DNA from 4 places in the Staphylococcus piscifermentans genome. Region 1 is predicted to be linked to each of the others. Evidence: riboswitches for the same ligand, from Rfam matches in the RefSeq annotation. Region 1 holds a riboswitch; each other region holds the start of a gene.
The links. Region 1 has a riboswitch for S-adenosylmethionine ahead of CKV71_RS03390 (Na+/H+ antiporter NhaC family protein). Riboswitches for the same ligand answer to the same signal wherever they lie in the genome.

Region 1 (8,282 bases):
TATATGTCACATCAAGAAGATATTAATTATATCTTAACTTCCCAATATATTGATATTTCTTGTACGCCTCAGGTTATTTCAAAATTAATTCATGCGCTAGCTACAAAAAACATTGATGTTTTAGGTGCAAACTATCGTCCGAAAGTCTCTCAATATAAACACAGCACTATTTCTTAGTAACAAAACATTATATTGAGCGTAACAAAATTAAATGCAGCATTCTTAAATGGCTTTAAAAGTGTTACTCATCGCTTTTGAAGTCTTTTTTCATCTTCACTAATTATTTTTTATGGAAGCGTTGTCTTTTTGTAAAGTTAATATTAAAATAATATTAATGTTTTGTAAAAAGGAGGCGTTTCTATGTTTAATTTTTTAAAACCCCCTTCTCCTCGACAACCATTGCCGAGCGATGAAGTGGACCATACATATAAAAAATTAAGGTTACAAGTATTTTTAGGAATTTTTATCGGTTATGCAGGCTATTATTTATTGCGTAAAAACTTTTCATTAGCTATGCCTGATTTAATTGATCAAGGCTTCAGCAAAGGGGAATTAGGTATTGCCTTATCTGCTGTGTCTATTGCTTATGGTTTTAGTAAATTTGTGATGGGAATGGTCAGTGACCGCAGTAATGCCAGGATTTTCTTAAGTTTAGGGTTGATATTGACAGCGATTGTAAACTTGCTCTTAGGTTTTGTGCCTTTCTTTACTTCAGGCATACTGATTATGTTTATCATGCTCTTCTTGAACGGTTGGTTCCAAGGTATGGGTTGGCCGCCGTCCGGACGTGTTTTAGTACATTGGTATAGTGTCAGCGAGCGTGGTAGTAAAACTGCTTTATGGAACGTTGCACACAATGTCGGCGGCGGTTTAATGGCACCGATTGCCACATGGGGAATCTCAATGACTGCTCTGTATAATTTCGGTTATTTAAAGGGCTTTGAAGGTGCATTTATTTACCCTGCATTATTTGCGATTGTGATTGCAATTATTGCTTTCTTCTTAGTTAGAGATACACCGCAATCTCAAGGACTTCCACCTATTGAGGTCTACCGCGATGATTATCCTAATGCTTCAAAAGAAACTATGGAGACTGAATTGACTACGAAAGAGATTCTCTTCAAATATGTATTGAACAATAAGTGGGTATGGGCTATTGCCTTTGCCAACATCTTTGTCTATTTCGTACGTTATGGAGTACTGGATTGGGCGCCAGTGTATCTTAGTGAAGAAAAACATTTTGATATGAAAGCATCTGGTTGGGCTTACTTCTTATATGAATGGGCTGGAATACCTGGTACATTGTTGTGCGGTTGGCTATCAGATAAATTATTTAAAGGACGTCGTGGACCTGCTGGATTCTTCTTTATGTTAGGTGTAACGATTTTCGTGCTTATCTATTGGTTGAACCCTGCCGGCCATCCTTGGATTGATAATCTTTCCTTAGTGGCAATCGGTTTCTTAATCTATGGTCCTGTGATGTTGATTGGGTTGCAAGCACTTGATTATGTTCCGAAAAAAGCTGCCGGAACAGCCGCCGGACTTACTGGATTATTCGGTTACTTGTTCGGTGCAGTGATGGCGAATATTATCTTAGGATTTGTCGTTGATCATTTTGGTTGGGATGTTGGATTTATACTGCTTACTGTTATCAGTATACTTGCAATGTTGAGCTTTATCTTAACTTGGAATAAACGTGGTCAAGAAACAGTTTAATAGATAAAAAGAAGCGGTACATGCTCACTACAAAGTGGCGTACCGCTTCTTTTTCTTCTAATTTTTAAAATTCTTCTTGTTCTTTCTGCATTTCCGTCAAAATATCTTGCAGCTTAATAAACATGTTCTCAAAGCCATGCGCTGTTGAGTCATGATATTCTTTTTTCTGCTGCTTATATTCTAAGGTAGTCCAGCGTCGTTCTTTCGGAACAACAGCAGTATATCGGAAATTCATTTGTGTAATGTCAGCACCTGGTTCACGTTCAAAGATTTCAACTTCGATGGTATCTTCTTTGTCGCTTAATTCAGGCATGCCGATAGTCATCACAATACGATTCGGTGCTTCTAGTTCTTGGAAGACACCTGTAATTTTATTCATCTTGCCATTACGTTCATCAACGATTTCGTAACGTCGCCCTTCTTCAGGAATCAAGTCGATGGACTTATTAGTTCGATTAGAAGTCATAAACCAACGTCTCATAATATCGGCATCTGTCCACGCTTGATAAATCAATTCAGGATTAATACGCATTAATCGCTCCAACGAAATGACCACTACGTCATTTTCTATGTTATATCTTGCCACTCTGTCGTCACCTACTTTCACACTTAACCTTATTTTAACGTATTTCTAGTGCATAAGACAAAATAATCGTCCTCTATCTGCTTCACTTCATGCACCGTTTTGTTAGTTTTGCAACAAGATTACTTTAACATTTTTCTTGTGTGGAAGTAAAAATTAATTATGCCTCTTTCCCAGCTTTCTTTTTATTTAATCTAGGAAGGTTAAAGATGATTGCCACTAATCCACTTAAGCCGAGCATTACCGGATAAATGGAATAAGGCATCAGCATAAAGGGTGAAACACCGGCTACTCCAGCTGCAGCAATGACTTGCGGACTGTAAGGTAGTAAACCTTGGAAGCAGCTGCCGAAAATATCTAGAATACTGGCGGACTTTCTAGGGTCGATATCATATTCATCCGCAATGTTTTTAGCCAACGGACCGGCCATTAAAATAGAAATCGTATTGTTGGCTGTAGAAATATCTGCGGCACTGACTAAACTTGCAATCCCAATTTCGGCGCCACGTCTGGATTTCACACGGCTTCGTACAAAGTTCAGCAGCCAAGTAATACCGCCATAGTGCTGGATTAAACCAATTAAACCACCGATCATCAAAGCAATAATGGCAATATCTTCCATACCGATCATACCTTCAGAGGCCGCTTTCAAGAATTTAATCCAATTGAACGATCCATCTAATAAGCCGATAATTCCTGAAAGCACAGTCCCTCCAATTAACACAATAATTACATTGACGCCAATCAGAGCTAAAATTAATACTAATAAGTAAGGAATAACTTTAATCAAGTCATAGTCATAATTCTTTGCGCTGTTGATGCTTGCGCTATGCGTTAAGATGCCCAAGATGATCATTGAAAGTATCGCACCTGGCAACACAATCCGGAAATTCACTTTAAACTTGTCGCTCATGCGTGTATGTTGCGTACGCACCGCTGCGATGGTAGTGTCTGAGATCATCGATAAATTGTCACCGAACATCGCACCGCCTACTACAGTCGCCATGGCAAGTGCGGAAGGAATGTCCGTTGCTTGGCTGATACCAAATCCTACCGGTGCAATAGCGGCTACTGTCCCTACTGAAGTTCCCATCGAAATCGATACAAACATACAAATGACGAATAATCCGATAATCAGCAAGTTGCCGGGGATTAAGGATAATCCAAGGTTAACAGTTGATTTTACGCCTCCCATATCTTCAGTTACTTTTGAAAAAGCCCCTGCAAGTACAAATATCAAGACCATCAGAATAATATTGGAATGGCCTGCTCCTTTAGTAAAAACTTCTACTTTCTCAGCAAATTTTTGTTTGCGATTCATCAGCAATGCCACAATGACTGCAATCGTAATCGCGATATTTAATGGCATTTTAGTAAAGTCTCCTGTAATAATGCCGACGCCTAAAAATAAACCGACGAAGACAATTAAAGGTATCAGTGCAAAAGCATTACCTTTCTTTTTCTCTTCAGCCATCTTCTACTCCACACCTCTCATTTCATAAATAAAAAACCTTTTTTCTGCGCTAAGAAAAAAGGATAAATATATCAATTCTTATCTCTTAGCAATCGATTGCTACGGGACTTGGCACACGCGTTTCCATGTTGCCGAGGCTTCAAAGTGCCCTTCACTCCACCTCTCTTGATAAGCACTATTTATTTTTAAATTGTGAATCTTTTTAAACTTATCACGCTCAACGGCTTGCGTCAATTATCTGAAGGTTAACTTTTGTTAAGCATTTATTCAGTCGGTCGTTGAATCGTAAATTCTTCGCCTAGTTTCACATAATCGTTTCCTGCTAAACGTCCTACAGGCTGCAAGGCTTGCACATTAATCTTGAATGGATCCATATAAACCGCATCGTCAATATGATATTGTACCACGCGTCCGATGATTAAATCGTTACCTGTTTCATCATCGCCTAATTCAATGAGACGGTCTAATTTGCATTCGAAGCGGATACTTGCCCCTTCAATTGCAGGGACGTCGACTACAGTGGAAGGAATTGTTTTAAAGTCTGTCCGTTTTAATTCATTTTCTGTCGGTGCAATAGGTGCGGCTGTTTGGTTGATTCCTTCAATCATGGAAAGTTGTGAAATATGCACCACAAACTCACCCATCGTCTCAATGTTGACAGATGTATCTTTGCGTTTGCCGTTCATACGTGCCGTCGAAATCATAATCATCGGCGGTTCACTGCTTACTACATTAAAAAAACTGAAAGGCGCTGCATTAAGATTGCCTTCTTTATCTTGAGAAGTCACGAAAGCGATAGGACGCGGTAATACGCTTCCGCTCAATAATTTATAATTATCTTTCTGCGTTAACTCGTTTGGATCGAATTGTTTCATACGCTCACCTCATTTTATTTATAATTGGTAGTTTTATAGTAGGAAAAATCAGCTCTAATTGCTAATGACTTGTTCATGATGACTCGCCCTTCCCCATTCAAAAACCCCCGGCTTCTGTTGCCGAGGGGGAAATAGTTAAGACGGGGCTGCGCTTCTAAGGTTTCTTTTCCAGAGCAGCAGTTTAATTAATTTGTTTACCGCCTGTTACACCATAGACTTGTCCTGTTGTATAGCTGGATTCGTCTGAGGCTAAAAGAACGTAGGTGCTGGCTAATTCAACAGGTTGACCTGAGCGTCCCATCATGGATTGTTGACCGAATTCTGGAATTTTATCTTGCGGTTGTCCACCTGAGATTTGTAATGGTGACCAGAATGGACCTGGCGCGACTGAATTGACACGGATGCCTCTTTCGATTAATTCTTTCGCAAGGCTCTTAGTCAAGGAAATAATCGCTGCTTTGGTTGCGGCATAGTCATGCAATAATGGATTCGGATCGTAACCTTGAATAGAAGTTGTTGTTGTAATTGTACCGCCTGGTTTCAAGTATTCTAAAGCCTTTTGCGTAGTCCAGAAGATGGGATAGACGTTCGTTTCAAAGGTATTCGTGAAATCTTCTGTTTTGAAGTCTTCGAATTTCTCATGGTATTGCTGATAGCCTGCCACCATTGTGACATTATCTAATCCGCCTAGACGGTCATTTGCATATTCTACGAGTTCATAGTTGAAATCTTCGTTCGTAATATCGCCCGGTAGTAAGAAAACTGTGCCGCCTTTATCTTCGATGACACGTTTCACATCTTGTGCATCATCTTCTTCTTTCGGATGATAATTGATAACAACAGATGCACCTTCTCTAGCATAAGCGATTGCTACAGCGCGTCCGATAGCTGAGTCGCCACCAGTTACTAACATTTTCAAGCCTTCTAAACGACCATGTCCAACGTAAGACTCCTCACCACAATCGGGTTTCGGTTCCATATCTTTTTGCAGACCTGGCCAAGGTTGTTCTTGTTTAGGAAAATCTTTATCTGTAAATTTTTTGCGTGGATCTGGAAGTGCCATTTCTATCACTCCTAATAAGATTTGATAGTTTTGTTATACCCTGCCTTTAAAATTCCATTCATGATTACATTAAAATAACTTTTGAATTAATTTAACAAGATAATCAGGCGCTGTTTCCAAAATTCGTTCATCCGGTTGATACTTCGGATGATGCAGGTCGTAGTCGCTTTCGGAACCGATAAATGCAAACACTCCAGGTACAGTATCGCTCAGTGCTGAAAAATCTTCTCCGATTGTTTTCGGTTCTCCGAGGATTTGAACACTATAGCCCGTTTCTTCAGCCGCTTCAACCGCCTTCTCTGTCAATGCTTCATCGTTTATTACAGCATTCGGCAAATGAATATATTCCAATTCAATATTCGCGTCAAACGCTTTAGCAATTCCTGCACATAAATCTTGCAAGCGTTCCTCTGCCTTTGCTCTCGTTGCAGCATTAAAGGTACGCACTGTGCCCTGCATATACGCTTGGTCCGGAATCACATTCCACGTATTACCTGCTGAGACTTCGCCAATCGTTACCACCGCTGAATCAAATGCCGAGACATTACGACTGACAATCGATTGAATACTAGTCATCAATTGTCCTAAGATAATCATCGGGTCATTGCTTTCCTCAGGTTTCGCAGCATGACCCCCTTTGCCTTGAATATGTATCGCAAAGCGGTCTACCGCTGAAGTCATCGCACCCGACTTAATCGCAAACTCGCCCACTTTCAAAGTCGGATCATTATGAAAGCCCGTGACTGCTTTCACCCCGTCAAGTACACCCGCTTCCACCATCTGCTGTGCTCCGCTTCCTACTTCTTCAGCCGCTTGGAACAAAATCCGCACCCGTCCTGGCAACTCCGCTTCTCGCGCTTTCAACTCCATTGTCGCCGCTAAAATAGTTGCCATGTGAATATCATGGCCGCAAGCATGCATCACACCCTCAGCAGACGAGCGGATTTCACTGTCAACTTGCTCTAATATCGGCAACGCATCGATATCCGTACGCAATGCTACAACCTTCTCGCCTTGCCCTACCTCTGCGACCAGACCCGTTTGCAGAGGATAATCCACAATTTTAATCTCATGTTCCTCTAATATTTTTCTTAGACGCTTCGTTGTTTCAAACTCTGCATACGACACTTCCGGGTACCGGTGAAACACACGTCTCCATTCCTTAACTTGATTGATGTCTGTCATCTTTCCCACTTCCTTTTCCGAAAAAATAAAACACTAGATAGATGGCTGTACCAGAGAGTACGCCGAACGCTAAGTTATTCGTGGCCAAAGTGACCACCATAGTTATTAAAATCGTTGCGGTATTACGTACAGGTGCTGCTTTAATCGCAATCCAAGTTCTTCTGTCAAATGTATTGAAAGCAATAGATACTAATACAGTGGCCAATACGACCATAGGAATTAAAGATATAACTGGACCTAGCACATAGATGGTAAGCAATAAGAAGAAAGCCGTGACTAAAGTTGAAAAACGTGCGGTCGCCCCGATTTTCACATTAAATTTAGATTGACCTACTAAAGCACTGCCCCCAAATCCTCCGAACAATCCAGAAGCAAAATTCGCTAACCCTTGAGCCGCGGATTCTTGATTCTCATTACTTCTTACATTCGTCAATACATCTAAAGCCTTGGCAGTCAACAGCGATTGCAGTGTTCCTACTATCGCCATTGTCAATCCATAGCCCAAGATAATGCCTAATGCATGAGTATGTGTGAAGAGCGGCAGCACTTCCCACTGCACTTTCGGGATGACCACATGGATATCAGCTAAATCATGGACATATTTCAAGTTCGGATGCAGTGTATGCGCTACAAGCGTCAGCACGACAATAGAAATCAGCGGTGCGGGAATAAATCTGATCCAGCGCGGTACTAGCCAAATAATTAAAAATGATAATACTGCAAAGATATAAGTAGCAGTTGAAATACCAAAGATGCTTGGAAATTGTGATGACATTAATAGAAGTGCGAGTGCATTCATAAATCCAATAACTACCGCTACTGGAATGCGATCGATTAATCGACTTACTTTAAAAACGCCGAATAACATTTGCAGCACACCCATTACCATACTGGCAGCAATTAAATACATAGGTCCATGACTAGCGACGAGAGGTGCGGCCACCAACGCAATGCCGCTGCTAGGTCCGGTAATCATCAACGTACGGCCTGCAGTAAAACTTAAAACCACCATCATAATTCCCATACTTAATAATCCGATAGAAGGATTCATTCCGACGATAAATGAGTAAGCAATCGCACCAGGCAAAGCTGAAAGGGCAATTAAGATACCTGCAAATATATTATCTTTCACGCTTCCTTGCCATTCTTCAGCATAACTTTCAATTCTCACGACTGCTCTCTCCTTCTCTTTCTGTATTCCTATATCTTAACATAATTGTCAGAATATTTTAGACATCAGTGCCTATAAAATAAAAAGAGAACTGCAATACTTGTCAGTTCAAGTACTGCAGTCCTCGTTATTTTTACTTAATGATTAAGCTTTGCTTTTTTCAGATTCAGTATTAACTTTGATAGTATTATCGATAAATAATTCTCCATCTTTAT
Region 2 (8,282 bases), 410 kb from region 1:
ATATTTTTCACCTTATTATCTTTCAGTAAATCTTCCATTCCTTTCCAAGTTTCAATCATCACATCTTCATCCATGCCCGGCCAGTGCATTAAATATAAATCTAAATAATCAAGATCTAATTTGTTAAGAGAAGTTTGATAAGCTTCAGCCACATTTTCTCTGCCATAATCTTCCAACCATAATTTCGACGTAATAAATAAGTCCGAACGTTTTAAGCCAGTAGATTCTAATCCAGCCTTAATCCCTTCACCGACCTTTTCTTCATTGCCATAAATCATAGCGGTATCAATACTTCTGTAACCATTTTCAATCGCAACTTGAACCGCTTCCTTAGCCTGCTCATCATTTTCCACACGAAAAGTACCTAAACCGACAATCGGCATACGGTTACCATTATAAAATTCCACATATTCCATTCTTATCTCTCTCCTTGTCATTGATATCTCTACTATACCTTAAACTTTACCGGCCATGCATTCACTCAAACTTCCTTTTCAGGAAAAAGAAAAGCACTGTGAGAGCTGTAACAACTCAAACAGTGCCTCAAACCTTAATTAAAAGATTCAATTTCTTCCATAATACGCGCCAAATCTTCAACATTATATTGAATACGGCCATGGAAAACAAATTTATTAAAGTATTCATCCAATTGTTCAGCACCAACAAGTACTTTAGTATTGGTATTTTGTGCATAATTCGAAATTGTCACAGCACCTTCATTTTTAGGATTGAAATAAAGTAGTGCCATTGGCGTATATTTCAAATTCAACTGACGTTGCAACGCATCCGCTAATTGTTCAACATAATGCAGTTGTTTCGAGTAATTCACAAACGTTGCAGATTGTTGATCGTCATTTTCATCTAATACTAAAGTTTGCGGTGTACGCTGATCTAAATTCAAGACATTGAAAACTTGTTCAATGGTAGGTAATTCAGCAAACTGTTTGCCGCTGATACCATTATAAACGTGCCCTTTTAAAAGTTGCGAGTCTATAATGTATAAACCTGTACGTGTTAACACTAAATGGCTGATACGTTCGATATCATTCATATCATTTTTCGGCAAGAAGATGTTTGCCATAATATGCATATCTTCAGGGCGAATACGTTTTTCTTTCACTAAGCGTTCTCTTATACCGATAAGACGCATATCAGTGATGTATTCGCTATGGTTTTTTGAAAACAGCTTCAATGCATCAATTTCACGATCTTTCGAATCGACTGTGGCATCAAAATCAGCACGTTGTTTTGTTACTGTTTTCTTATGTTCTACACGTTCTTTTTCAAGCTCATCTTCGTAATTATCTTTCAAGCTTTTTTCTTTTGCTTCATATTGTTCTTCTGCTTGCTGTTGTGCTTTCTTTTTACTGTTTAATGCAGTTAAGAATAATATTAAGAATATAACAGCTATGACTATCGCTGCTACTAAACCAATTTCCAATGGTCCCATACATATTCCGCTCCTTTACTTGTCTTACGTTTCATTATAAAGGAAAGTTTCGATTCTATCGATAATAATCCTGAATTTCATGCAAAAATCGCAGAATTATGCTTGGACCGCTTCTTTCAATACATCCACTTTATCTACACGTTCCCAAGGCAATGCAATGTCTGTACGGCCGAAATGACCATAAGCTGCAGTTTGTTTGTATATCGGGCGTTTTAAATCCAACATTTTAATAATACCTGCTGGACGTAAATCGAAATTATCACGTACCGCTTCTACTAATTTGCCTTCAGAAACTTTTCCAGTTCCAAATGTATCGATGGAAATTGAAACAGGTTCTGCTACACCGATAGCATAAGCAAGTTGGACTTCACATTTATCAGCTAATCCTGCCGCTACAATATTTTTAGCTACATAGCGTGCTGCATAAGCTGCTGAACGGTCTACTTTTGTTGGATCTTTACCGCTGAAGCATCCGCCGCCATGACGCGCAAAGCCGCCATAAGTATCAACGATAATTTTACGACCAGTCAAGCCTGCATCACCTTGTGGCCCGCCGATTACAAAACGGCCTGTCGGATTGATGAAGAACTTAGTTTCATCATCTAATAATGATGAAGGTACAATTGGGTCGATAACATGTTTACGGATATCCTCTTGAATTTGATCTAATGTTATTTCTTCAGCATGTTGTGTTGAAATTACAATTGTATCAATACGAACTGGTTTATCATTTTCATCATATTCTACTGTAACTTGCACTTTTCCGTCAGGACGCAAGTATTTTAAAGTACCATCTTTACGTACATCTGATAAACGTTTCGCAAGTTGATGCGAGAAGAAAATCGGTGTCGGCATATACGTATCAGTCTCGTTGGTAGCGTATCCGAACATTAAACCTTGGTCCCCTGCACCTGTAGCTTCAATTTCTTCTTCGCTGATTTCATTTCTATATTCTAAAGCGCGGTCCACTGCTTGCGCAATATCAGGAGATTGTTCATCAATCGCTGACATCACTGCCATTGTTTGGTTGTCATAGCCGTATTTCGCTCTTGTATAACCGATTTCTTCAACTGTATCTCGTACTACTTTTGGAAAATCCACATAAGTGGAAGTAGAAATTTCCCCGACAATCATAGCCATTCCCGTAGTGACTACTGTCTCACATGCCACCCTTGCATCTGGATCTTTCTTTAATAATTCATCCAAAATAGCATCTGAAATTTGGTCTGCTATTTTATCAGGATGTCCTTCTGTAACAGATTCTGACGTAAATAATCTTCTATTATTCGACATAACTGACTCCTTTTGATTTTAATTACGAAAATTCTCTATCTATGAGCTCAAATTAAAAAGGGCTTTCCACTATATATACATAGAGAGAAAGCCCTTTGACGTCCTTTCGCTCTTATCGTTCAAACGTCTTATATGACATTTGCAAACGGTTTGGCACCTTTCTCCAATAAGGAGAGGTTGCTGGGCTTCGTTGGGTCCATGTCCCTCCGCCACTCAGGATAAGAGAATCCGTTACAAATAATACTACCCAAACAAAATAAAATTGTCAATTACACGAATTGTTTTTTCATAAATCCGATGTGGAATAATGGATATAGTATGTTATACTATAAAAATGTAAAGGCTTACAATTACATTAATACTTACGCGCTGGAGGGGTTTTTAAAAATGGCAGTAGATGCACAAACAAATTTAAAAAAGTTGAATCATTTGATTGAAAAACCATCATCATTATTTCAACTTACAAAAACGCAACTTTACAACAAGATTTTAGACAATAATGAAGGCGAACTCACAGAACTAGGAGCAATCAATCAATTGACTGGCCAATACACAGGTCGTTCTCCTAAAGATAAATTTATTGTAAACGAACCTTCTTACAGAGATGCAATTGACTGGGGCTCAGTAAACCAACCTATCGAAGAAGAAAAATTCCTTAGATTGTATGATAAAGTTCTAGATTACTTAGACCAAAAAGATGAACTCTACGTCTTCAACGGTTACGCAGGAAGTGACCAAGATACTCAATTACGTTTAACTGTAGTTAACGAAATGGCTTGGCACAATTTATTCGCACATAACATGTTTATCCGCCCTTCTTCTAAAGATGAAGCAGAAAAAATTAAAGCGAACTTTACAATTGTTTCTGCGCCTCACTTCAAAGCAAACCCTGAAGTAGATGGCACAGCTTCTGAAACTTTCGTTATCATTTCTTTCAAACACCGTATTATCCTTATCGGCGGAACAGAATATGCGGGTGAAATGAAGAAAGGTATCTTCTCAGTAATGAACTATTTATTACCTCAACAAGATATCATGAGTATGCATTGCTCAGCTAACGTGGGTGAAAAAGGCGACGTTGCATTATTCTTCGGATTATCTGGAACAGGTAAAACAACTTTATCAGCAGCTCCAGATCGTAAATTAATCGGTGATGATGAACACGGCTGGAATAAAAATGGTATTTTCAACATTGAAGGCGGCTGCTATGCGAAAGCTATCAATCTCTCAAAAGAAAAAGAACCTCAAATTTATAATGCAATCCGTTATGGTACAATTTTAGAAAATGTTGTAGTCGAAGAAGATGGTAACGTTGATTTCGATGACAATAAATATACTGAAAACACACGTGCAGCATATCCTATCGACTATATCGATAATATTGCTAAACCATCAAAAGCAGCGCATCCGAATACAATCGTATTCTTAACAGCTGATGCATTCGGCGTATTGCCTCCAATTTCTAAATTAACAAAAGAACAAGCATTGTATCATTTCTTAAGTGGTTTCACTTCTAAATTAGCAGGTACTGAACGTGGTATCACTGAGCCTGTACCATCATTCTCTACATGCTTCGGTGCACCATTCTTGCCATTAAACCCTAAGAAATATGCTGAATTGCTTGGACAATTAATTGATAAACATGAAGTTGAAGTATATTTAGTAAACACAGGCTGGACTGGCGGAAAATACGGCGTAGGTCGTCGTATCAGCTTAAAATATACTCGTCGCATGGTTGATGCAGCTATTAAAGGCGAATTGAAAAATGCTGAATTTGAACAAGATGAAGTATTCGGTTTAAATGTTCCTAAAGACATTAAAGATGTACCGAAATCTATCTTACAACCAATTAATGCATGGAGTAATCAAGATGCTTACCGCGAACAAGCACAAGATTTAATTTCTCGTTTCGTAGAAAACTTCAAAAAATTCGGTGAGGATAGTCAAGAAATCGCTGAAAAAGGCGGCTTTAAAGCTTAATACTAGTTATAAAGGAGCTAAGACAGTTTTGTCTTAGCTCCGCTTTTTGGTTGGACGGATTAATTGTGGTGTGCATTGGAGGGAAACTGTCGAAGCGTGATTCGTCCGCCTATACAGTTTAGGGCCAAAGTGTCGAGGCTCAACTCGTCCGCCTATACAATTTAGGTCCAAAGTGTCGAGGCTCAACTTGTCCGCCTCTACAGATTACGACCAAAGTGTTAAAGCTCGACTCGCCCGCCTATACAGATTACGCCCAAACTGTCGAGGCTCGACTCGCCTGCCTATACAGATTACGCCCAAAGTGTTAAGGCTCGACTCGCCTGCCTATACAGATTACCCCCGCCTTCCTTTTAAAATCTCCCTAAACAAAAGTAGAAGCTAGGACATTATATGCCCCAGCCCAATTAACCTACTTATTATTTTCAATACAATCCATCCACTTATGAATAACTTCTAAAACTTCTTTCAACGCTTCTGGTCTTGGAACATGCCCTTCTTGCATTTGATAAAAGGTTTCATAGCGATGGCCGATGCGTTCTAAATATTCCGCTAAATAATAACCTTGATGGATACCTACTTGTTTATCTTTACCTCCATGTATGATTAAGATTGGAGGACTATTTTCGTCAATATATTGTAAGGCCTCTCTTTTTTCATATGCATCTAAATTCTTCTTAGGATGCCCTACCATTCTGCGTAACATTCCGCGTAAGTCTACGCGTTCTTCATACATTAAGTGTAAATCAGAGACGCCGCCCCAAATGATATAGCTGTCAGCTGGCAAATATTGAAATGTAAGCAAGCCTTGTAAGCCACCTCTAGAGAAACCGACGAGATGGACATAAGCCTCTGGGTAGAGATATTTCAATATATCCATAGCTTGAGTGACATCATGCAAATCATTTCCTGAGAATTCATCGCGGCCTTCGCTGCCATTATTTCCTCTATAGTAAGGTCCGAATACTAACGTATGAGGATCTGAAAATTGTAACAGACGTCCAGTACGAACGCGTCCGACTTTCCCTTTACCGCCGCGCAAATAAATAACGATACGTTGCACTTTTTCTTTAGGGCTCAACATTAAACCTTTTACTTTGAGATGATCGACCTCATAAGTTACTTCTTCTCCAATATGCGAAGCCAAATCAATCGGCATACGTTTTCTATTGATAAAGTCCAAGCGCACTCACTCTTTCTGCACATTTTAATATTACTTCATCAGTCAGTAAGAAACTTTTATCCTCAGCTGCAATATCGTTTAAGTTTCTACATATTACAGGTCCAGCGGTTTCTAAATAGTTCTCTTTGAGTTGTATACTTTTTACTTTTGCGGCAAATACATCTTTTGTAAACCAGCGTTCTCTATTAGGATAATACACTGTATATTGAGCAATATATTGCATCTGTTGAATAATAGCGCCAGTCTCTTCAAATAGTTCACGCTCTGCTGCAGCTTCGCTCGTTTCTCCCGCTTCTATTTTCCCTCCAGGAAACTCTATGCCACGCTTCTTGTGTCGAGTCAGTACAAATTCATCTTGATAAAAAGGAATTACCAGAACGTGTTCGCCATTTGCGGTATCTGTGGAATTCTTGTAATGCATCTCTATTTGATTATTAAATTGGTCATGAGTAATCACGTTCTACCACACTCCTTTGAATAATATGCTAAAATATAAATCGTTATGAGTTGGATTTACATTTATTTCTAAGAGTTGGAGGGATTATTTTGAAAAAACTCTTTCTAGGCATTATTTGGGTGTATCAACATTTTATTTCGCCACTTACACCCCCAACTTGTCGCTTCTATCCTACTTGTTCTAATTATACAAAAGAAGCCATTGAAGTTCACGGTGCGCTAAAAGGTTCCTGGTTAGGAATCAAACGTATCTCTAAGTGTCACCCTTTTCATAAAGGTGGCTTCGATCCAGTACCGTTGAAACATAACCATGAACATTGCGAACATCATCATTCATAAGGTGTTAATTTATTTTTATCTATTTTAGGGGGCATAAATTCAATGCGCCCCTCTTTTAATATGCCATTTTCTGCTGTAAATTCTTCTGAAAAATAATAACCATATGGTGTGATATCACCAGGATAATCGCCTAATCGACTTAAATAAGCTGTAAAATATCGGCTTAGCCCATATTCGTACATTCCACCGATGACGACTTTAATATTTTTCTGTTGTAAAATTTTAATAGCTTCCAACATGCGATCAATACCGCCTAAACGAAACGGCTTTAATACGACCGTGTCAATTTTATAATTTTCAATATAACATACAATAGAATCTGTATCTGATGCTTTTTCATCTAACGCGATAGGAGGAATTGTTTCCTTCTCTATATTATTTATATCACGTATATCTTTGAAAGGTTCTTCAATATATAAAATATTGAAACGGTTATTAATCGTTTCTAGTTTTGTTACATCATCTGTGCTCAGTGATTCATTGGCATCTAAAACTAGTGCGGGTTGTGAGGATAGCTGACTCAACTGTTCCAAATCCTCTTCCACTGATTCCGACCATTTTAATTTAACACGTCGAGGTTGCTTATCCTGTAAAACACTCAATTGCGCATCTGATAATCCGCTTACCGTTGCTCCATAATCAACTGAAAAGGCTTCTAATTTATAAAATACTTGATAGAGAGCCATTGCTGCCGTACTGCGTGCAGCCGGTTGTGCAGATAAACGGTCTAAAGCAGTTTGAGCCGTCTCAAAATCAGCAATTTCCTTTCCAGAGATTTCTTTTTCAAACCAGGTCTTTAAGGTGTGATAAACGGTGTCAATGGTTTCGTCATCGTACCAATTGGTTTCGAATGCATTGCATTCTCCAAAATAACTGTTTCCTTCTTGATTAATGATTTCTATTATTAAAACTTTGCGTGCATGCATTTCAATTTTAGGTGTATGAATTGGTGTTTTAAATGGAGCTTGATAAGTGTAAAAATTTATCGTTTTAAATTTCATTTCTTATTCCTCTATCGGACCGCGCTTCAACTTACCTGTAGAAGTGTAAGGCAAGGTATACACGCGTTGATACGTTTTCGGCACTTTATATTTTGCTAATGCTTGGCGTAAAAATTGCTGAAGATCCTTATCATTAATTTCAGCTTTACTTACATAATATAATTTCGGCACTTGACCCCATTCTTCATCTGATACTCCAATACACATGGCGTCTTCTATTTCAGGATGGCGTTTGGCCGCTGTCTCGATTTCGAATGGATAGATGTTTTCTCCCCCGCTGATGATCAAATCTTTGCGGCGATCATAAATCATGACGTTGCCTTCTATATCGATTTTAGCGATATCTCCTGTTTTGAAATAACCTTTTTCAAAAGTGTCCGTGAGGTTTTTAGGATATAAATAACCGTTAATAACGTTATCGCCTTTTATGAGCAATTCTCCGTGGCCTTCATGATTGGGTTCTGTAATTTTAACATCTACGTTCGGACTTGGTTTACCGACAGTGTCAGGATTGTATTTGAGCATGAAGGGAGAAGCGGTTAAGAATTGCGAGCATGTTTCAGTCATTCCGAATGAATTATAG
Region 3 (8,282 bases), 820 kb from region 1:
TTAGCTGAGCCTGGTGAATATACAAAACGTGCATTCTTGAATGGTAGAATTGACTTGTCTCAAGCTGAAGCAGTAATGGACTTTATTCGTTCTAAGACTGACCGGGCGTCTAAAGTTGCGATGAATCAAATTGAAGGCCGTTTAAGTGATATGATTAAACGTCAACGTCAATCTATCTTGGAAATCTTAGCTCAAGTTGAAGTGAATATTGATTACCCAGAATATGATGATGTGGAAGATGCGACGACTGAGTTCTTATTAAAGCAGTCTAAAGAAATTAAAGCAGATATTGAGAAGCTGTTAGCTACTGGAACTCAAGGTAAGATTATGCGAGAGGGATTATCTACAGTAATTGTAGGTAAACCGAACGTAGGTAAGTCTTCTATGCTTAATAATTTAATTCAAGATAACAAAGCGATTGTTACAGAAGTTGCTGGTACTACAAGGGATGTCTTAGAAGAATACGTCAATGTACGTGGTGTACCATTGCGTTTAGTAGATACGGCAGGTATTCGTGAAACTGAAGATATTGTAGAAAAAATCGGTGTAGAACGCTCACGCAAAGCATTAAGCGAAGCTGATTTAATCTTATTTGTACTTAACTATAACGAGTCGCTGACAGAAGAAGACCGTAAATTATATGAAGTGATTAAAAATGAAGACGCGATTATCATTGTGAATAAGACAGACCTCGAACAGCATTTAGATTTAGAGGAAGTTAAAGCAATGGTTGGTGATATGCCAGTGATTGAAACTTCTATGTTGAAGCAAGAAGGTATCGATCAATTAGAAGAACAAATTCGCGATTTATTCTTTGGCGGAGAAGTACAGAACCAAGATATGACTTATGTTTCTAATTCACGCCATATCTCATTGTTGAAACAAGCCAGAAATGCCATACAAGATGCAATAGATGCAGCTGAAGCGGGTGTGCCTATGGATATGGTACAAATTGACTTAACAAGAACTTGGCAAATATTAGGAGAAATTATCGGAGAAAGTGCAAGCGACGAATTGATTGATCAATTGTTCAGTCAGTTCTGTCTCGGAAAATAATAAGGAGGTCAAAAAATGAGTTTGGATTATGATGTAATTGTCATCGGTGCTGGACATGCAGGAATTGAAGCAGGTTTAGCTTCTGCAAGACGTGGCGCTAAAACTTTAATGCTGACAATTAATTTAGATAATGTTGGATTTATGCCATGTAACCCATCAGTAGGCGGACCAGCCAAAGGAATTGTAGTACGTGAAATTGATGCACTTGGCGGTCAAATGGCTAAAACAATAGATAGAACACATATTCAAATGCGTATGTTGAACACAGGTAAAGGTCCTGCTGTGCGTGCATTGAGAGCACAAGCTGATAAAGTGTTATACCAAAAAGAAATGAAACGCGTATTAGAAGATGAAGAGAACTTGCATCTGATGCAAGGTATGGTAGACGATTTAATCATTGAAGATGATGAAATTAAAGGTGTGCGTACGAATATCGGTACAGAATACCGCGCACAAGCAGTGGTTATTACTACTGGTACGTTCTTACGCGGAGAAATTATTTTAGGAAACTTGAAATATTCAAGCGGCCCTAACCATCAATTACCATCTGTTACTTTAGCAGATAACTTACGCGAACTTGGATTTGACATTGTACGTTTCAAAACTGGAACACCACCACGTGTGAATGCTAAAACGATTGATTACAGCAAAACAGAAATTCAACCAGGCGATGATGTAGGTCGTGCATTCAGCTTCGACACAACTGAATATATCTTAGATCAACTTCCATGCTGGTTGACTTATACGAATGCTAAAACACACCAAGTAATTGATGATAATTTACATTTATCTGCAATGTACTCAGGTATGATTAAAGGCACTGGTCCACGTTATTGCCCTTCTATTGAAGATAAATATGTACGTTTTAACGATAAACCACGTCATCAGTTATTCTTAGAACCTGAAGGCCGCGACACTAATGAAGTTTATGTCCAAGGCTTATCAACAAGCTTGCCTGAACATGTACAACGTGAAATGCTTCAAACTATAGAAGGTTTAGAAAAAGCAGATATGATGCGTGCAGGCTATGCCATTGAATATGACGCGATTGTACCGACTCAACTATGGCCGACATTAGAAACTAAGAAAATTAAAAACTTATATACGGCTGGTCAAATTAACGGTACTTCAGGTTATGAAGAAGCGGCTGGTCAAGGTATTATGGCTGGTATTAATGCTGCCGGCAGGGTGCTCGGAGAAAACGAAGTAGTCTTAAGTCGTTCAGATGCATATATCGGCGTACTGATTGATGACCTTGTTACTAAAGGTACAAACGAACCTTATCGTTTATTAACTTCACGTGCCGAATATCGCTTATTATTGCGTCATGACAATGCCGACTTACGTTTAACTGACTTAGGTCATGAAATTGGTTTGATTTCAGATGAACGTTACGCACGTTTCAATGCGAAACGAGATCAAATTGAAGCGGAAAAAGAACGCTTAGCTAACGTTCGTATTAAACCTAATGAGCATACACAAGAAGTCATTAAAGCTCATAACGGTTCACCACTTAAAGACGGCATCCTAGCAATTGAATTATTACGCCGTCCAGAAATGGATTATCAAGCCATTTTAGATATCTTAGAAGAAGAACACCAAATTTCTGCAGATGTGGAAGAACAAGTAGAAATTCAAACGAAATACGAAGGTTATATCAATAAATCATTGCAACAAGTTGAAAAAGTAAAACGTATGGAACAGAAAAAAATTCCGCATGATTTGGACTATAGTAAAATTGACAGCTTAGCAAGTGAAGCAAGAGAAAAATTAGCTGAAGTCAAACCATTGAATATTGCACAAGCTTCACGTATTTCAGGTGTTAATCCTGCTGATATTTCAATTTTACTTGTATATTTAGAACAAGGAAAACTTGAAAGGGTGAAATAGATGAGTGTTGAATGGCTGGCTGAGAAGCTTGAAGAACATGACATAACATTAAGTGATAAACAAAAACAGCAGTTTCAAACTTACTATGAAAAGCTTGTAGAGTGGAATGAAAAGATGAACTTAACAAGCATTACTGATGAAGAAGGCGTTTATTTAAAGCACTTTTATGACTCCATCACTGCAGCATTTTTCATGGACATGAATCAAGAATTGAGTATTTGTGATGTCGGCGCAGGTGCCGGCTTCCCAAGTATTCCTTTAAAAATTGTATTTCCGCAATTAAAAGTGACGATTGTAGATTCTTTAAATAAACGCATTCAATTCTTAAATCATCTTGCTGATGCTTTAGATTTGCACGGTGTCTGTTTTGTCCATGAACGTGCAGAGAATTTCGGCAACTTCAGAGGAGACAACCGGGAGTCTTATGACATTGTCACAGCGCGTGCTGTAGCGCGTCTTTCAGTCTTAAGCGAACTATGCTTGCCGTTAGTGAAGACAGGCGGTCATTTTATCGCGATGAAATCTGCTAAAGGTGAAGAAGAATTAGAGGAAGCTCGATTTGGTATTGGTGTGTTCGGTGGAAGAGTAGAAGCGGTTGAAACATTTGAATTACCTGGTGATGCAGGAGAACGTCAAATGATTATTATTGAAAAGCGTAGTAAAACACCCAAAAAATATCCACGTAAAGCGGGCACACCTAATAAATCTCCTTTACTAAAATAAAAATAAATATTACTATATAAGTATATTTAGAGGGAGAGAATGGACTATGAAGAAGCCTTTTTCTAAACTATTCGGTTTAACAAATAAAGATGAAGATCTCACAGGCTACACAGAAGAAGAACGTAAGAATAACGTTGAATCCATTCAAATAGAGCGCATTGTACCGAATCGTTATCAGCCAAGACAAGTTTTTGATCCAAATAAAATTAATGAACTTGCTGAATCAATTCAAGAACATGGACTGCTTCAACCCATCGTTGTGCGACCAATTGAAGAAGGTATGTTTGAAATCATTGCGGGCGAACGACGTTTTCGTGCATTAAATGCAAATCAGATGGCATATGCAGATGTTATTATTCGCGAAATGACAGATGAAGAAACTGCTGTCGTGGCACTGATTGAAAATATTCAACGTGAAAATTTATCAGCTGTTGAAGAAGCTGAAGCATATCAAAAGCTATTAGAACTTGGTGATACAACGCAAAGTGAATTAGCCCAAAGTGTCGGTAAAAGTCAAAGCTTTATTGCTAATAAGCTGCGTTTGTTGAAACTTGCACCTAAAGCGAAACAGAAACTTTCAGAAGGTAAGATCACTGAACGTCATGCGAGAGCATTACTCAGTTTGTCTTTTGAACAACAAGAAGAAATGGTTCAAACAATTGTGGATCAACATTTGAACGTGAAACAAACAGAAGCAAGAGTTAAGTCAATGGTTGGTCCTGAGAAAGTCAAAGCTCAGCCATTTCAGTTCGCTAAGGATTTAACGAACGCACGTGAAACACTTCAAAATAGTTTGGATAAAATAGAACAAAGCGGTATTCATGTGGAACAAAAAGAACGTGACCACGATGATTATTTAGAAATAAAAATTAAAGTTTATAAACGTTAAAAGTCATTCGCTATTAGGCGAGTGACTTTTTTATATTTATTTTAAAAAACTTAAACGGGGGTACACAATACGTCCACCCTTTTATATATAATGAAAGTGTATGTTAACAAATAATAAAAGGGGAGAAAAACAATCATGAAAATCAAACATCTATTTTCTGCTACAGCAGCACTCGCTATTTTATTAGCAGGATGCGGATCACAAGAGAAAGCAGACAACGATACTAAGCATGAAGAAAAGACTAAAAAAGATGATAATCAAAAAACTGAGAAAAAAGAATCAAACTCAAAATCTACATCAAGCTCAACTGGTACAAATCAAACTAATGATAATTCTGAATCGAAAAAAGAATCAAACTCAAATGTTAAACCTGTAAGCCAACTTACACCTCAAGAAAAGGTCGCTTTAGCATTATATGCACCTAAATCAGCTGAATTTACTGTTACTCCAAGTGAGTTATTGAATCATAGTTATGTTCAAAATGGAAATGGAGGAAATATTCAACGTACGATTCAACAATTAAAATTATCAAAAGTTGAAGATGTACCTCGGTATATTCCAAATGCACCTCAAAATATGACTTTTTATGATTCAAATGATTCTAAAGCGGCTTCAGTTGTTGTTATTGGTATCAGTGATACACAAGTATTGATTTCAGGCACACAAGGGATTAATCCGTATCAACAGCTAGTAAATATAGGTGGATTATATGATGTGAAAGATCTTTATAATCAATATAAAGACCGAAATTTCCAACAAGTAGCAAATCTTATTACCTTTAGAGAATCAGCTGAACCTGCACCAAAAGAGGATAATTCAAGCAGTGACAACGAAAGCAGTTCATCAGATTCTGGAGAAAAAGTAACTCGTGCTAATGTAATCGATAAAGTGGAAGACTACGAAGGTCACAAGTTAGATACGAGTACTTATACGTATAAAGAGCCTGAACAAAAGAGTGATGGAAGCTGGGGCTTCTCCTTTGTGGATAAGTCAGGTGATCTTGCGGGATCTTATATAGTACATTCAGATGGATCGGTAGAAAAATTTGATGCAAAAGGTCAACCTGAATAGGGGGACAACAAGAGATGAAATTAAAGTATTTGTTTGCCGCTTCTGCGACTTTAGCACTTTTGCTTTCAGGATGCGGACATGGCGATAATAAATCATCAGACAACAAAGAAGACACTCAACAAGAAACAAAGCATAAAGATGACAAAACTTCTGAAAAACAAACCAATAAAGAAGGATTTTCAGAAAAGAATAGTGGGAATGATAATTCCGAATCAGAAAAAACATCTGATAATTCTAGTAATACCAAAAGTTTTAATCAACTCACTAACAAAGATAAGATTGTACTCGCAATGTTTGCAGTGGGACATTCAAAGTATGCAGAAACAACCGTTTCTGCAGAAGAACTATTAAATCATAGTTATGAGAAATGGGATGGACTTGATAAGGCGCAAAAATCAATCCAACATATTAAATTCCAAAGAACATTTGATGGTCAAGTACCAGGACAGCCTTCTAATATGGATGTTTATGAGTCATATGAATCAAAAGGCAACTATCTTACGATGATGGCTATGACAGATTCGCAGATTATTATTATGCCTGAAAAAGGAACAAATACGTATCAACAATTACTAGATTACGGTGCGATTTATAATCTTAAAAATTTATATGAAAAATATATGGATAATCCAAACTTTTCAAAAGTGGCAAACATGACTTCGGTTAGTGAAACGCCTGAAGTAGGGACAAGTAGTAAGTCAGCTGCTAACTCGGATAGCGATACCAAACAAAGCACAAGTTCAAGCGGGACAGTGACGCGTGCTAACGTTATTGATAAAGTGGAAGACTACGAAGGGCACAAGCTAGATACGAACACTTATACGTATAAAGAACCGGAGCAATTAGAAGATGGCAAGTGGGGCTTCTCATTTGTTGATAAGTCTGGCAATCTTGCAGGTTCGTATATCGTTAATTCAGACGGTTCAGTAGAAAAATTTGATGCTAAAGGACAACCTGAATAATATTTATAAGACTCTGCAGCTAATGTGCTGTGGAGTTTTTATACATGTTACTCCTATAATTGATAAATGTCAGAATTTTTAGTACAATAAGAAACGTTAATTATATTAATCAGACTTATCAAGAGAAGCAGAGGGAATTGGCCCTATGAAGCTTCAGCAACAGAAGGTTATTAAGACTGACCTCACTGTGCTTCATCCAACAAGTACAACTTGAAAGATAGGTGCATATACATAGTGGGCTATATGTTGCTTATGCAGTGACATATAGCTTTTTTTGAAAAAAGTATGACGTATCTATCATTAATAAAAGGGGGACTAGGAATGGTGATGTCAAGAAGATTAGCGAAAATACCGGATAGTTATTTTGGAAAAACAATGGGAAGAAAAATTGAACATGGACCGCTTCCTCTCATCAACATGGCAGTAGGTATTCCAGATGGAGAAACACCCAAAGGAATTGTCGATGAATTTGCGAATGCTTTGCGTGTTCCTGAAAATCAGAAATATGGTGCGTTTCATGGAAAAGAGACGTTCAAACAAGCGATTGTCGATTTTTATCAACGTCAATACGGCGTTGAATTAGATAAAGATGATGAAGTATGTATCTTATACGGTACTAAAAACGGTCTGGTAGGCTTGCCGAATTGTATTGTAAATCCAGAAGATTATGTGCTACTGCCTGATCCTGGATATACAGATTATCTGGCAGGTGTTTTATTTGCAGATGCGCACCCCTATGCTTTAGAGTTGGATCCGCCGAATTACCAGCCAGATTGGGATAAAGTACCTGAAGATATCTTGAAACAAACGAAGCTCATCTATTTAACTTATCCGAATAACCCGACAGGTTCCACAGTGACCCAAGAAGTGTTTGATGAAGCGGTTCAAAAATTCAAAGGAACACAAACTAAAATCGTGCATGATTTTGCTTATGCAGCCTTTGGATTTGATCATAAGAACCCGAGTATCTTGCAGTCAAAAGATGGAAAAGAGGTAGCTATAGAAGTCTACTCTCTGTCTAAAGGTTATAATATGTCAGGCTATCGCGTCGGATTTGCGGTAGGGAATAAAGACGTTATACAAGCATTGAAAAAGTATCATACACATCACCATGCAGGTATGTTCGGTGCATTACAAGATGCTGCTACCTTTGCTTTAAATAATTATGATGATTTTTTAGAACAACAAAGCGAAGTGTTCAGAAAACGTCGAGACCGCTTTACTGCTATTTTAGATGAAGTTGCTATTCCATATGAACCTATGACAGGCGGTATTTTCTTATGGTTAAAGACACCTGAAGGTTATACTGGAGAACAATTTGTGGAATTTCTATTACAAGATCAGTCTATATTAGTTGCACCAGGTATCCCATTTGGTGATAATGGCAATCATTATGTACGTGTCTCCCTTGCATTAGACGATGAACAATTAGATGAAGCGGCGAAGCGGTTGAAATCACTTAGCACTATGTATAAAAAATAACTATAAATTAAGATCAAACAGAAACTACATTTTAGGCGGTTTAGCCACATATTATAATTGTAAGAAGTTATAAAAGGTGCTATTATATAGGTGTAATAAAAAACACTCAGGCATCCTGGTAAAGAAGACTGAGTGTAAAAATGTTAGGCGTATGGTCTGAGCCATATTCTACCTTAGGCTTATTGAAATAGTCGATTATGTTCTCAGCA
Region 4 (8,282 bases), 810 kb from region 1:
ATAGCTTTAAGCGGTGGTGTAGCAGCTAATACTACAGACCCCTGCCGCTTTGTATCTGCTACAACTGCTAATTTTGTAGTCATAGGATCGAGTCCTTTAGATATACATGACACGCTTGCAAAGAAACTTTTTTGGTCAATACATAAGATGTCTCTATCTTCTAACAAATGATAATCATACATATTATCGCCCCCGCCATTTGATATTTCTATTATATACGAACATTTGTTCTTATTCAATATAAAAGGGAACAAATGTTCTAAAATTTAGCATACAAATTTTGAATACAACCATTTAAAAAATGCTATAATAACTATGAATTAAACAAAAGGAGGGGTTCACATGCCATTAGTGAACATTAAATTAATTGAAGGACGTTCTGATGAACAATTGAAAGACCTAGTCAAAGAAGTAACAGATGCTGTAGAAAGAACAACTAAAGCAGACCGCAATGCTATCAGCGTAGTATTAGAAGAAATGAAACCTACACATTATGGTGTCGGCGGCGTCAGAAAATCAGATCAGTAATCAAAATAAAAGTAAGCCCGGAAAATCAGAAACAATTTTCCGGGCTTACTTTTTGACTATTTCTTTTTCGTATCCTCTTTTTTAGAATCAGAATTATCTTTTAAGAATTCCTGAATGGCTTTTTTATTTTTCGGCTTATCTACTTCTAAAGCACTGCCGCTTTCCGCTGTTTGAATATCTTGGTAAGTCCCTTTCATCGGTACAGTTAATGTTTTAACGTCTTTATCTCCTCTGATACCGAAATTGACACCCGTTTGAATCAAGGCAGAATCTGGAATATTAGTATTTAAATAACCTCTTAATATACCTGCTACTTTCGGCAATTTGAATACCGCACCAGGTTTGGTCATTTCTTGTTTAAGTGCTTGAATCACTTGCTGTTGTCTGCGCACACGCCCAAAGTCACCTTCTGCGTCATGACGGAAACGAGCGTAGCCCAGCAATTCTTTACCATTTAAATTATGATGCCCTTTTTTCAATGAAACGCCAATGAGCTCAGACATATCCTTCTCAACATCTATCGGTACACCATCCGGCGCTAACTCATCAATCATTTTTTCGAAACCTTTGAAGTCGACAACCGCATAATACTCTGGGTTAATACCATAGTTTTCTACTAAAGCTTTCCGTAATAATTCAGGGCCGCCTAGTGAATAAGCTGCATTAATTTTATAATTTCTGTATCCTGGAATCTTAGCATACGTATCACGCATGACCGAAACAATTTTCATTTTCTTATGAATATAATCATATTGAGCGACCATAATAGAATCTGTACGAGATTTACCACCATCAGATTTATCAGCGCCTAATAGTAAGATAGAAATTTTCCCGTCATTTTTAACGGGACCATTAAACTTTTGAACTTTCATATTTGAATTATGCTTTTTCGCATAATCGATACCGCTTTTATAACCAGACACAGCATACACAATAAATACGATCAAGATAATCAACAGACCCAGCAGAATGAATGGCAGTTTACGTATTTTTTTCTTCATTCTTTTCTTACGTGGAGGAGGCGGACTACCACTGCTTCGTTTATAATTTTCTTTATTATTATCTTCTTCAGTCATTTTTTCCCAACCTTATATCTTCAAAATTGACAGTCTATGTAATATAATTAATACATACTAAAGTTATATAATTTCCTTTTAAAAATCAAGTATTTTATGAACAAATAGTACTAAGGTCTCAGACAAAGAAAGGGTAGATAGCATGAATATCAACACTGCATACTTTGCAGGCGGATGTTTCTGGTGTATGACCAAGCCTTTTGATTCGTATGATGGTATTGAAAAAGTAACGTCAGGTTATATGGGTGGCACAGTAGAAAATCCGACTTATGAAGAAGTTAAAAAAGGAAATACAGGACATTTAGAAACGGTGAAAGTAGAATATGACGTTGCGCTATTTTCTTATCATAAATTATTAGAAATTTTCTTTTCTGTCATCGACCCTACTGATTCAGAGGGCCAATATCAAGATCGCGGTAATCAATACCGTACTGCTATCTTCTATACTAACGAAGATCAAAAAGAAACAGCAGAACAGTATATCGAGGAATTAAAATCTACTATTAATCATCATAAGGCGATTGCAACACAAGTATTGCCAGTATCTGAATTCTACAAAGCAGAAGACTATCACCAAGATTTTTACAAAAAGAATCCGGAACGTTTTGCTGAAGAAGAAGCACAACGCGAAGCAATCAAACAGCAAAAAAATGGTAAGCAGGACTAAACAATTAGTTCCGCTTACCATTTTTATATTTATAAACATTCTATTATCATCCTGAAATATTAATTTCATCATGATTCCATCTATTTTTTTCCATCATATCGGCCCAATTTTGGAAGAGTTGCTGAGCATAAGGAATCCAATAAGCAGGAAGTGGTGTGAGCGTTTCTCCTCGGAAATAATTCTTAGGTTTAGCAGCCGCTTCCCCATTCTTCTCACTATCCCTCTGATACTCATTCAACAACGTCTCTGGCTCATATTCAAAGTGGCCACCGATATATAAATCAGTCTGACCTTTATTAGAAATGAAATCCACTCCGGTATAAGGACTATAGGTAACCACATCTAAATCCGCTTCCTCCATCACCTCATAAGGATCCATGAAGGAACCGCGAGATTGCGGAATAATATATTCAGGAATCTCGCACAATACTGGATGGGCTTGCATAATATGATAACGGTAAATTCCCGTTAATTTTTCAGGAAACATTCTTTTGTGAATACCGTAACGATAATTCAAAGCAAATTGTGCACCCCAGCAAATAAATAGACGTTGTTTCACATGAGTTTCTGACCACTCATAGATAGACTTTAATTCCTCGATATAATCTACTTCAGAAAAATCAAGATGTTCAACAGGTGCTCCTGTCATAATTAAACCATCATAATAATGATCCTTGATATCATCAAATTCCTGATAATACTGCTCCGCATGCACATTTGAAGAAGTTCGGCTTTGATGAGTCACTGGATAGATAAAATCAATATTAATCGGATGATCCGTTTGTCCAAGCAATCGCAGCAGTTGTCTTTCTGCATCTTCTTTTACCGGCATTAAATTAACAATCAAGAGATTTAAACCATCGTTGATTCTGTGATTTGCAAAATCGATGTGCTCCTCTTGTAATATAGGCAGTATAGGAATTTTATTCGTAAATAACATGTTAAATCGCTTCTAATCCTTTTTCCAAGTCATTAATGATATCATCAATATGTTCAAGACCTACAGAAATACGAATAGTTTCAGGAGTAATGCCTGCAGTCAGTTGTTCCTCTGGAGTTAATTGAGCATGTGTCGTAGAAGCTGGATGAATCACTAATGATTTCGCATCGCCTACATTCGCAAGCAATGAGAATAATTCTAACGACTCGATAAATTTAATGCCTGCCTCATAACCGCCTTTAACACCGAAAGTGAAAATAGAACATGCACCTTTAGGAAGATATTTTTCTTTTAAGTCATAGTACTCACTAGAAGGAAGTCCTGCGTATTTCACCCATTCTACCTTGTCGTGATTATCTAAGAACTTAGCAACCTTTTCAGCATTTTCAACATGACGTTCCATTCTTAAAGATAACGTCTCTAATCCTTGGAGGAGTAAGAAAGCATTTAAAGGAGACAGACAAGCGCCTGTGTCACGTAACAACGTCGTTCTGATTTTGAATGCTAAAGCAGCTTCACCAAAGGCATCCGCAAATACTAAATCATGATAAGATGCATCAGGTTCAGTCAAACCAGGGAACTTGTCATTTTGTTTCCAATCGAAGTTGCCGCCATCTACTACGACGCCTCCCATAGATGTCCCATGTCCGCCAATAAATTTAGTAGCTGAATGTACTACGATATTCGCACCATGTTCTAAAGGTCTGAATAAATATGGAGAAGCAAAAGTATTATCCACGATTAATGGGATTCCCGCTTCATGCGCAATTTCTGCTAATTTCTCTACATCTTCTACATTACCTTCAGGATTACCGATTGTTTCAATATAAATAGCTTTAGTATTATCTTTAATGGCGTTTTTAACTTCATCAAAGTTTTTGCTGTCCACAATAGAAACATCAATACCGTACTTAGGCAAAGTATGACTGAATAAAGTATATGTACCGCCATATAAAGTAGAACTTGCTACAATGTAATCTCCTGCTTCAGCCACTGTTTGCACAGCATACGTAATAGCCGCCATACCAGAACCTACTGCTACCCCTGCAACGCCGCCTTCTAATTCCGCAACACGTGTTTCAAAGACTGCCACAGTTGGATTCGTTAAACGAGAATAAATATTACCTAATGCATTTAAACCAAATAAATCTGCCGCATGTTGCGTATCATCGAATGTAAAAGATGTCGTTTGATAAATCGGAACTGCTCTCGAATGCGAAGTAGGATCTACCACCTGTCCTGCGTGTAATTGCAATGTTTCAAATTTAAAATCGTTTGTCATGTTCTATTTCCCCCTTATTAACATAAAAAATAAGCCTACCTGAAAAGATAGACTTTAAATCTCTTATCTTTCAGGTCTTCACCTGCTGGAATTAGCACCTAACTTAAATAGGTTGCCTGGTATCGTCGGGCCAGTCCCTCCACCATTCTGGATAAGTTTTATATAATTTAATCAGAGTATAAAACTAATCTTTCCTCTTGTCAACAGACTATTCTCATTTTTCAGAAATTAATTTAGAATTCGCTTGTTGAAATACACTGACTTAGCGCGCTCTTAAAAATAAAAACCCGATTGCCGAGCTTTCAGACAATCAGGTTTCCTTTTTTCGTATTCTATTGTTTAGAACGAATGACACGCAGTACTTTCAACATATTCTGCCATAGTGAACTATGTCTAGAATACACTAAGTATCTCGGTTCCCAATGAGGTTTGAACTTTTCTTTGTATTGTCTTAATCCGCGGAAGCGATATAAATTGTTGAAGTTTTCGAATATGCGACCTGCGATACGTTCATTCAAATAAGAGAACTCTGTTTGTCCAACATTAGATAAGGTCGCCATTCCCATGTTGAATGCCTTATAATCGTGTTCTTGGCCCCATAACAGCAGATGGAGGTATAAACCATCCATCAATGGTAAATCAACGTCAGGGAGCCAACGGATAAGGTCTACAGAGAATGAATCATTATAATGCGTCGGCATTAAACTGCTGAAGGCAATAATTCTGCCGTCTTTTTCTTTTAAGATACCGACCGGTGCTTTAGAGATATAACTGTCTGTAAACTGGCCGACTGAAAAATGCATTTCATTTTTTCCATCCAGCCATGCATCACTGACATGTTTCAGTTGTTTCATCAATTCCGGTGAAAATGGCGGTTCTATAATTTCAAATTGAATCTCTTGATCAGCAATTTTATTCAAAGTCGCTCTAAAGCCTCTGCGTTTCTTACCTGAAGTCGTAAAGGTCGTTAAATCAATTACCGCTTCTTCCCCTAATTTAAAGAACTGATTACCGAAATCATGATACAACGGCATATAACGATCGCTCGCTTGATAGAAAATCACTTCATAGCCCATCTTCACTGCATAATCATAAATCGTCTCTAATAAATGGTGGAAACGTTCCGGATTACCGATAGGGTCTCCAAGTACAACTAAAGCATTGGATTTGTAGCGGTACATCACAAATGCTTCTTCAGATTCATCCATAAATACTTCTTTATCCCCACTATAGATAAGGTGGCTTAAATAGTTGCCGCCGTATTGCTGGATAATCTCTGTACAACGTTCGAAATCTGGTTGCGGACGTTCTTTAGAATACGCTTGTTCAAATAACCAGACAATAAATGCCACAAGGATAAAAATGACGAGTGCTGTCAACCATAAATAATAACGTAAGAGAGAATTATCTAATTCCATCTTGTATGCATCTAACGCATTCAACACTAATTTAATAATATAATGATTTAAAATCAGCATACCTGCACTGACAAAAAACATAGCGACAATATGACGCAGTCGAAGCGGGCGTTTCAAAATCGGTGTTTTATTGAATGAATAAACCAACAATGCGAAAAGAACTACAAGCCAAAACATCAGCAATACCGATGTATTCATATACAAGGTAATTGCAAAAATGATAATAATCGCGAATAACGCAAATAAAATGGCACGTCTGCTTTGTTTAAAAATCCCTCGTACATTTAACATTAAAATTAAACAAGCACTCGTATGAATCGTCACAATAATATAGTAAAACATGTGATTAGGATCATATAATCCATCATAAATAATCGATACATTATTTAATAAGAACATCAAGCTGGTAAAAGCGACTAAAATTCCTAAAGATAACGAGGGAATCTTAGAAACGACAGCCTTTTGATAAGAAAATAAGAAACTAGTGACTTCTTTTGCCGGTGTATAATATCTGGATTGTTCAATGTAGCGTCTGGCAGAAGTACCAAATTCAAAGATAGATAATATCATTGAAATAAGCAACGGTATAAAGTAATAAGCAAAACGATACATTAAGAGACCTAGCAATATCTTTTCTTCTGGTAAGCCTAGATGTTTCAAGCCTACTAAAATCACGACATCAAAGGCCCCGAATCCGCCAGGGATGAAACTGATCAAGCCTGCTATGGCAGCAATAATAAAGATACCAATCACTGAAGTATACGGCACATCTAAATGGACGACACGCAATGAAAAGTACAATACTGTACTAGCAGCAATCCATTCAACCGCTGAAACCATCGTAAGATAAACACCTGTTAACCGATGATTCTGTTGAACCGGCTTCTTGATGGTAAAAATGATAAATGCCGGTAAGAATAGTGCCACGACATACATCATAATATGTACAGCAGGATAGCGATATAACAAATGAGATGCATTGAAGATATGTGTGACTACCAAAATCGATAGGAAACTCAATCCTGTCAACATTGATAGCAAGACTAACGAAATGTAATGCATCAATGTCTTTGTATCTTTAGTATAATTTCTATAAACTGCCAAACGCATACCTGCGCCGATAAATCCACCAAATCCAATAATAGAATTCAAGGCATTTATAATATAACTAATTCTGAAGATCTTCCCTAATGGTATCGTCAACTTCAGTGTGCGAACCATTATAAAGTCATAAAAGCTGAGCAGTAAAATAGATGCGGCACCGATGGCAAACACACCTGTCAACTGTACCCTATTCAATTTTTCAAAGAGAATAAAAGCCTTTTTAAAATCCATGTGCGCAATTTCTCTATACAAAATAGTAGCTACAACGATAAATAAAACTGTAGCAAAAACGATTTTCGCTATGGTGAACAAGCGACCTTTTAATTCTTTTGACATTTTTTCACTCAATTCTTAATTGATATTTTTTAGTTATTCTTTAATTATTTAACTCATTAACCAGCAAATAATATCGACTTACTTAGTAAAAATATACCACAACCGTAAGCGATTCAAAACGTAAAAACAGACATAACCACCTAACAATAGTGTCATGCCTGTTTGATTGCTTGTATTAACGTACTTCGTTGTTAGGATTATCTTTCCATTCTTCATTCTCAACTTCATAAGGCTCTGAATCTTGTCCGTAATAGCGGTTATAGCGACGTTTGAAGATATCAAAGAGGTGCATCACTAGTACTTTTAAGACAGCATATCCTGGTATTGCTAAGATAACACCGACAATACCTAATAAATTTCCAGCACATAAAAGTACGAAAATAATCGTTAACGGATGTACTTTTAATGTTTTGCCCATGACATTTGGTGAAATAAAGTGTCCTTCAAAGAATTGTACCAAAGTCCACACAATTACGAGTTTCAATAACATAATCGGTGAAGTAATCAATGCCATGACAATCGCGGGTGAAATCGCAATGGTAGGCCCTAAATAAGGAACTACACTTGTTACTGCTGCGATACATGCAAGCACTAAACTGTAATCTAATCCGATAATCGAATATCCGATAAATAGCAGAATACCGATACATAATGATACAAACATTTGACCTTGAATGTAAGAACCAACCTGTAAGCTCATACTTTCAATTATTTCATGAAAGTCTTGACGGAATTTCGGCGGTACAATTCTAATTGCCATTTCTTTAAAGTGATGACCGTCTTTCAAGAAGAAGAAGAGTACAAAGGGTGTCGTAACTAAAACTACTCCGACATTAACAACCGCTTCCGCAAACGACATCACTTTTGTTCCGAAGCCATCAAAATAATCCGAAACCATACCAGGCACTTTTTTCGCAAATTTATCTAATTG

Region 2: linked by a shared signal. The riboswitch ahead of metK (methionine adenosyltransferase) and the one ahead of CKV71_RS03390 (Na+/H+ antiporter NhaC family protein) in region 1 are both predicted to bind S-adenosylmethionine.
Region 3: linked by a shared signal. The riboswitch ahead of CKV71_RS12250 (aminotransferase class I/II-fold pyridoxal phosphate-dependent enzyme) and the one ahead of CKV71_RS03390 (Na+/H+ antiporter NhaC family protein) in region 1 are both predicted to bind S-adenosylmethionine.
Region 4: linked by a shared signal. The riboswitch ahead of CKV71_RS07620 (O-acetylhomoserine aminocarboxypropyltransferase/cysteine synthase family protein) and the one ahead of CKV71_RS03390 (Na+/H+ antiporter NhaC family protein) in region 1 are both predicted to bind S-adenosylmethionine.

The regions. Positions count from the first base shown of each region.
Region 1 is NZ_LT906447.1:807,765-816,046, reverse strand. It holds gene CKV71_RS03405 (hypothetical protein) at 1-177, shown strand, start outside; gene glpT (glycerol-3-phosphate transporter) at 361-1,716, shown strand; gene CKV71_RS03395 (SRPBCC family protein) at 1,781-2,302, opposite strand; gene CKV71_RS03390 (Na+/H+ antiporter NhaC family protein) at 2,460-3,773, opposite strand; SAM riboswitch class I at 3,849-3,948, opposite strand; gene CKV71_RS03385 (flavin reductase family protein) at 4,037-4,648, opposite strand; gene CKV71_RS03380 (SDR family oxidoreductase) at 4,830-5,711, opposite strand; gene CKV71_RS03375 (amidohydrolase) at 5,781-6,896, opposite strand; gene CKV71_RS03370 (SulP family inorganic anion transporter) at 6,874-8,067, opposite strand; gene hutI (imidazolonepropionase) at 8,212-8,282, opposite strand, start outside.
Region 2 is NZ_LT906447.1:1,220,667-1,228,948, reverse strand. It holds gene CKV71_RS05705 (aldo/keto reductase) at 1-416, opposite strand, end outside; gene CKV71_RS05700 (nuclease-related domain-containing protein) at 551-1,450, opposite strand; gene metK (methionine adenosyltransferase) at 1,547-2,743, opposite strand; SAM riboswitch class I at 2,853-2,968, opposite strand; gene pckA (phosphoenolpyruvate carboxykinase (ATP)) at 3,131-4,723, shown strand; gene CKV71_RS05685 (alpha/beta hydrolase family protein) at 5,133-5,903, opposite strand; gene ytkD (RNA deprotection pyrophosphohydrolase) at 5,887-6,360, opposite strand; gene yidD (membrane protein insertion efficiency factor YidD) at 6,450-6,698, shown strand; gene menC (o-succinylbenzoate synthase) at 6,689-7,699, opposite strand; gene menE (o-succinylbenzoate--CoA ligase) at 7,703-8,282, opposite strand, start outside.
Region 3 is NZ_LT906447.1:2,603,263-2,611,544, reverse strand. It holds gene mnmE (tRNA uridine-5-carboxymethylaminomethyl(34) synthesis GTPase MnmE) at 1-1,056, shown strand, start outside; gene mnmG (tRNA uridine-5-carboxymethylaminomethyl(34) synthesis enzyme MnmG) at 1,072-2,946, shown strand; gene rsmG (16S rRNA (guanine(527)-N(7))-methyltransferase RsmG) at 2,947-3,669, shown strand; gene noc (nucleoid occlusion protein) at 3,716-4,558, shown strand; gene CKV71_RS12260 (hypothetical protein) at 4,694-5,629, shown strand; gene CKV71_RS12595 (hypothetical protein) at 5,644-6,591, shown strand; SAM riboswitch class I at 6,704-6,815, shown strand; gene CKV71_RS12250 (aminotransferase class I/II-fold pyridoxal phosphate-dependent enzyme) at 6,913-8,073, shown strand.
Region 4 is NZ_LT906447.1:1,615,140-1,623,421, forward strand. It holds gene CKV71_RS07595 (Y-family DNA polymerase) at 1-182, opposite strand, end outside; gene CKV71_RS07600 (2-hydroxymuconate tautomerase) at 343-528, shown strand; gene CKV71_RS07605 (LCP family protein) at 585-1,604, opposite strand; gene msrA (peptide-methionine (S)-S-oxide reductase MsrA) at 1,747-2,271, shown strand; gene CKV71_RS07615 (homoserine O-acetyltransferase/O-succinyltransferase family protein) at 2,318-3,211, opposite strand; gene CKV71_RS07620 (O-acetylhomoserine aminocarboxypropyltransferase/cysteine synthase family protein) at 3,213-4,493, opposite strand; SAM riboswitch class I at 4,554-4,651, opposite strand; gene mprF (bifunctional lysylphosphatidylglycerol flippase/synthetase MprF) at 4,826-7,351, opposite strand; gene CKV71_RS07630 (AI-2E family transporter) at 7,527-8,282, opposite strand, start outside.